Regions from separate parts of the Bacillus sp. EB106-04-04-XG123 genome, predicted to be linked through region 2. Evidence: riboswitches for the same ligand, from Rfam matches in the RefSeq annotation. Region 2 holds a riboswitch; the other holds the start of a gene.
What was found. A riboswitch is a leader RNA that binds a small molecule or an ion and turns the genes downstream of it on or off. The one in region 2 is predicted to bind glycine.

Region 1 (3,142 bases), on a different contig from region 2:
CCACTCGATGCCTGTGTCTTGTCTTCGGTTTCGAATCATCACTTTATTGACGAGCTGTTTTAATCGGTCATGGTCTTCAAGCTGCAAGTCCTTTTTGGCAAAGATATCTTTAAATTGATGTTCATTTCCTAGGTGGCCCGGCTTCAGAAGGGAAACGAGATTAAATATTTCTCCGATCCGGTTTTGAATAGGTGTCGCTGTCAGCAGCAGACAGAACTTCTTATTCAGGTTTCTCACAAATTCATAGTTTTTCGTTTTATTGTTTTTCAGTTTGTGTGCTTCATCGATAATGACCATATCGTAGGCAATCGATAAAATCGTGTCTCGATGCGGCTGTCTTTTGGCTGTGTCAATGGAAGAAACGACTACGTCGCACTGCTCCCACACATAGCTCTTTTTTTGTTCAACAGCATCAATATAAAATTTCGTCCGCAGCTCCTGTACCCACTGAGATACAAGGGAGGCGGGGACGAGAATAAGAATTTTTTTGGCAAGTCCACGAATCATGTATTCTTTGATAATGAGTCCTGCTTCCACGGTTTTTCCCAGTCCCACTTCATCTGCTAGAATGGCTTTCCCATTCATTTCTTCTACGACTCTTCTGGCTACTTCGAGCTGGTGCTGTAAAGGTGTGAATGCAGGCAGGTGCGCAGGAGCTTGCAGCCCCTCGAATGAATCAATGGCTGTGACTTTTTGAACCTGCGTCGCTAATCGATACATATCCCAGTTCGCCCAGGGGCCGTCTGATGAAAGCCGCTGCTGAAATTCATTTGCCCATTCCTGATCAAAAATCGTTTGAATATTCAATGTGGTCGCCTGCCTTTCTAGTAGGGTCTGATAAATTGTTCTGTTTTTAAACGCTTCATTTTTTAAGAGGTCTCTAAAAGACTAGATATATGAATAAAAGCGAACGATATCGAAAGGTTATTTTAAAAATGTTAATGATTTTTCTGTTGCTCTCCATCCATTTCTAATGGTAGGATGTTGATAAGTGATCTAGAAAATAAGCCACCCATTTTGATAGTATGTCCAATAAATGTGAAAAATATGAGCGGATGATGGTATGGGGAGAGACTTGGCGGTTATTTTGCACTGGCAGGCGCCGAAGGAGCAAGCTGAATGATTCAGTGAATCTCTCAGGCAAAAGTACTCTTACCGGACGCAACTCTGGAGAGTGTTTGCTGATCGTTTTAGCAAACCACCAAAGGGGAAAACGCACAATGATGTTGTGCTGTAAACTTTCAGGTGCAAGGACAGAGACCTCTTTTTGATAAAAGGGAGCGCTCTGTCCTTTTTTGCTGTGATTTTTTTCTGAAAATTCAGCTTGCATTTGCACTAAAAAAAGGGGGAAACGATTGATGTTGAAACGAACACCGCTTTTTCATGCGTATGAAACGTTTGGCGCAAAAACCATTGACTTCGGGGGCTGGGAATTACCTGTCCAATTTTCTTCCATTAAAGAAGAACATGAAGCTGTTCGAACAAAAGCAGGGCTTTTTGATGTGTCTCACATGGGTGAGGTGGACGTCAAAGGTCAAGATGCCCTTCCTTTTTTACAAAGGTTATTAACCAATGATGTGTCTAAGCTGACAGACGGTAAGGCACTATATACAGCCATGTGTTATGAAGATGGCGGAACGGTAGATGACCTGCTCGTCTACCAAAAAGAAAAGAACCACTATTTACTTGTCATCAACGCATCAAATATCGATAAAGACGTGGATTGGCTTTTGAAGCACCAAGAGAAGGATGACGTATTGATCAAAAATATATCTGATCAAACCGCCTTGCTAGCGCTTCAAGGACCTCTTGCTGCTGACATCATCAAAGAGGTGGCGGATGAAGAGGTGACATCGCTTAAACCTTTTACGTTTTTATCAAAAGCTGAGGTCGCAAATAAAGAAGTGCTCGTTTCTAGAACAGGTTACACAGGGGAAGATGGCTTTGAAATCTACTGCCAGTCAGAAGATGCGGTCGACCTTTGGTCCGCTTTATTAGAAGCGGGGCAGCCAAAAGGATTAATACCGTGCGGACTCGGTGCACGTGATACCTTGAGATTTGAAGCAAGGCTTCCGCTTTATGGCCAGGAGCTGACAAAGGATATTTCTCCATTAGAAGGCGGAATTGGTTTTGCTGTCAAAACGGATAAAGAAGCTGATTTTATCGGAAAAGCAGCACTTAAAAAACAAAAAGAAGAGGGACTGAAGCGAAAGCTTGTCGGCATTGAAATGATTGAAAAAGGGATTCCGCGTACAGATTATCCAGTCTTTTCAGGAGAAAAGCAGGTTGGGTTTGTCACAACGGGCACTCAATCCCCAACATTAAAGAAAAATGTCGGGCTTGCTTTGATCGAAACCTCAGAAGCGGAGCTTGGGGCAGAGGTGGAAGTACAAGTTCGCAAAAAACGTCTAAAAGCCAAAATCGTCACAACACCATTTTATAAAAGAACCAAATAACGAGGGGGAATAGAGGATGAAGCACAGATATTTGCCGCAAACAGAGCAAGATCAGAAAGAAATGCTGGATGTCATCGGCGTTCAGTCGATTGATGAGCTTTTTTCAGATATCCCAGAGAAGGTGAGATTCAAAGGAGCATACAACATCAAAGAAGCCGCATCTGAAACAGCGCTTGTCAGGGAATTATCCCGGCTAGCTGCAAAGAATAAGGATACAGTTTCCTATGCATCGTTTCTTGGTGCTGGTGTATATGATCATTACCAGCCTGTCATTGTCGATCATGTTATCTCACGCTCTGAATTTTATACAGCGTATACACCTTATCAGCCGGAGATTTCGCAAGGTGAATTGCAAGCGATCTTTGAATTTCAAACAATGATTGCTGAGCTGACTGGTATGGATCTAGCCAATTCCTCAATGTATGATGGCGGGACGGCACTAGCAGAAGCGGCAATGCTTGCTGCGGGACACACAAAGAAGAAAAAAGTGGTGGTTTCTGAAACGGTTCACCCTGAATCAAGAGCGGTGCTGAAAACATACGCCAAAGGACAAAACATTGAAGTTGTTGAAGTGCCTGCGAAAAAAGGGCAGACAGATTTAGCTGCACTGGAAAAGGCCGTCTGCGATGATACAGCAGCAGTTCTCGTGCAATATCCAAACTTTTTTGGTGTCGTCGAGCCGTTAA
Region 2 (3,142 bases):
TTGCCATCGGTATAACCATCGTCACCGAGCAGCCACTCTGGTTGATTCTGGTCAATGCTGCTTTATTTATCGTCACCATTATCAGTTCTTATGCAGCGATATCCGTCCTCAAACTTGTCTATCCTAATCGCAATCTGCCAAATCCGTCCGACAAAGACTATAGTAAAAAGCTGCTCGCCATTTCAGACGAAGGGGAAAAGCATGTCATGCTTGGCGGACTGTTTCACACGTATCAAATGATGAATATTCTATTGACCAGTGCCATGTTTATTTTGATTGTGTATTCCCTTGGAGCCAATCACTCTCAGCTGTTCTCGATCGTGGTCATTGGGGTTGTTTTGATCATTTTGAATGCAAATTATGTGCTAAAGATTAGAAATCGTTAAATGATAAAAAGCACAGCTCTGTCAAAAGGCTGTGCTTTTTCCGTCCGTTACGAAGCACGGCGTTTCTTTCGTGCATAAATCAAAAATAAGAAACCAAACCATACCGGTGTCAATAGTAGCGCAGGACGTGTTGCATCTGCGAAGAGCATGATCACGAGAATGGCTGCAAAGAGCGCAAGAACGCAAATATTCACAAAAGGTGTGAACGGTGCTTTAAAGGTAGATGCTGCATGCAGTTCAGGCCGTGTTTTTTTATATTTCAAATGACAAATTAAAATAATACTCCATACCCAAATGAAACAAATGGCACTAATCGTCGTAACAATCCCAAAGGCTTGTTCGGGAATCAGCTTGCTTAAAAGAGCACCGACCGATACTACAATCGTTGAAACGAATAGCGCATTACTAGGGACAGCGTGCTTGTTCAAACGTCCAAAGGAAGCTGGCCCCTGCTTTTGATGACTGAGATTATACAGAATACGGCTTGTCGAGAACATGCCGCTATTACAAGCTGATGCCGCAGACGTCAACACAACAAAATTGATAAGCCCCGCTGCTACTGGTATCCCAATGAGCCCAAAGGTTTTCACAAAAGGACTTTCTGATGCACTGAGCTCAGTCCATGGGTTGATACATAGTAAAACAAAGATCGCACCCACATAGAAAAATAGAATTCTTAATGGAATCTTATTAATCGCAGAGGGAATGTTTTTTTGCGGATTGGCTGTTTCTGCTGCGGATACGCCAACCAGTTCAACTCCCACATACGCAAAAATCACCATCTGGAATGACAGCAAGAAGCCTGTGACACCATTCGGGAATAACCCGCCATGAGACCATAAATTCGTTACTGTCACCGGTCCGGCATCGGTTTGAAAACCAATGATTAAAAGAACAATTCCAACACCGATCAATAATAGAATCGTAATCACTTTAATGAGTGCAAACCAAAATTCCATTTCTCCGAAAAGCTTCACTGTTAGTAGATTCAATCCTAGTAAAATCAACAAACAAATGATGGCAGGAATCCATTGCGGAATGTCAAACCAATACTGTACATACACCCCAACCGCAATGACATCCGCCATCGCTGTCATAATCCAGCAAAACCAATATGTCCACCCTGTCACAAAAGATGCCCACGGGCCGAGATAGTCCTCTGCAATATCGGTTAATGACTGATAGCCTGCCTTCGATAGAAGCAATTCTCCAAGTGCCCTCATGACAAAAAAGATGGCCATTCCGACAATTAAATAAGCAAAAATGATTGATGGACCTGCCAATTGAATGGCTTTTCCAGAGCCTAAAAACAGCCCTGTTCCAATGGTTCCGCCAATGGCAATCAATTGTACATGACGGTTTGATAAATCTCGTTTTAATTCTTGTTGTGCCAATGCTAACACCCTCCTACGACACGATCTTATACTGAAATAATGAACTCTTTAAAAAGTCCATAAAAAAAGAGATTGGATGCGCTCCAATCTCACGGTCATAAAAGAATAGCAAAATAGAGAAAAGTAATACACGGCATCATCCATGTATCACAAATACAATATTTCGTACTCTTCTGTCCTTTTGCCTGAGATTGTGAACCCTTCGGCGCCGCACATACATGCGGTCTCTCCAGAAGCTGCTCCTGCTATAGTGTGACCCACAGCAATCATAGCCTTCGTTATTTAATTAAAATGTTGCTATTTCTGAATAATTTTATATTTTACGCCTCAATCAGAAAGCTGTCAATGGTAATCTTTTATGATTTACAGTGATACCCATATGTCTTCACTTCATCAATCCCCCCTAATTCATGTATAATAAACCAAAAGATGTTCGGCTCGTCTGATGGAGAAATCCCTCTTGATCATGAACAAAGTTAGGCAATCCATTGAAGTTGGTGAAGATAAATGAAAAAAATGAACAAACAGCGTGTCACATTACAGGAAGTCGCCAAGCATGCCGGTGTCTCGACTTCAACGGCATCACTCGTTGTTCGAAACAATCCTAGAATTTCTGAAGCCACTCGAAACAAAGTGCTTCAATCCATGGAGGATTTAGGATACGTATACGACCGCGTTGCTGCCAACATGCGGTCAAAAAGCTCAAATATCGTTGGTGTGATTGTGACGGATATTTCTAACACCTTTATTTCGGAGTTTTTAATTGGCGTGCAAACCACGCTTGAATCATTGGGCTATACCGTTTTACTTGGTACGACCTTTGACAGTGTCGACAAACAGGAGCGGCTCATTTCCACCATGGTAGAGCACCGAGTGGGCGGAATTATTTTAAACCCAGCTTCGAAAAGCTCTGCTCGAACCGTCAAACAATTAAATCAAATTCGCACGCCAAAAGTACTGGCAAATCGTGAATTATCAGATGTGCAATGTGATTATGTCGGTGTTGATTATGAACAAGGTACTTGGATGGCGGTTCATCATCTTCTTCAAAAGGGACATCGGCGCATCGCCTTCTTAGGGGGGATCAAGACCTCATCGACTTGGATTGAGCGGATGAAAGGTTTCAAAAGAGCCCATGACGAAGAAAATGCGGCAATTGATGATTCCCTTATTATTGATATCGTACCTACTCGTGAAGGCGGGAAAGAAGCACTCGCTCAAGTGATGGATCAATCCGAGCCTCCTACCGCTATTTTTTGTTTTAGTGACTTAGTTGCATTTGGAGTCATGCAAGAACTATCAGCACGGGGCATCCAGCCAGGTGAAGATATTGATGTGGTTGGATTCGATAATGTTCCTGAA

Region 1: linked by a shared signal. The riboswitch ahead of gcvT (glycine cleavage system aminomethyltransferase GcvT) and the one ahead of AC3WTB_RS09730 (amino acid permease) in region 2 are both predicted to bind glycine.

Annotation. Positions count from the first base shown of each region.
Region 1 is NZ_JBYTDZ010000003.1:351,350-354,491, reverse strand. Features, by position in the region: gene AC3WTB_RS12325 (DEAD/DEAH box helicase) at 1-807, opposite strand, end outside; glycine riboswitch at 1,056-1,162, shown strand; glycine riboswitch at 1,166-1,259, shown strand; gene gcvT (glycine cleavage system aminomethyltransferase GcvT) at 1,359-2,456, shown strand; gene gcvPA (aminomethyl-transferring glycine dehydrogenase subunit GcvPA) at 2,473-3,142, shown strand, end outside.
Region 2 is NZ_JBYTDZ010000002.1:852,871-856,012, forward strand. Features, by position in the region: gene AC3WTB_RS09725 (DUF3169 family protein) at 1-386, shown strand, start outside; gene AC3WTB_RS09730 (amino acid permease) at 434-1,780, opposite strand; glycine riboswitch at 1,944-2,023, opposite strand; gene AC3WTB_RS09735 (LacI family DNA-binding transcriptional regulator) at 2,288-3,142, shown strand, end outside.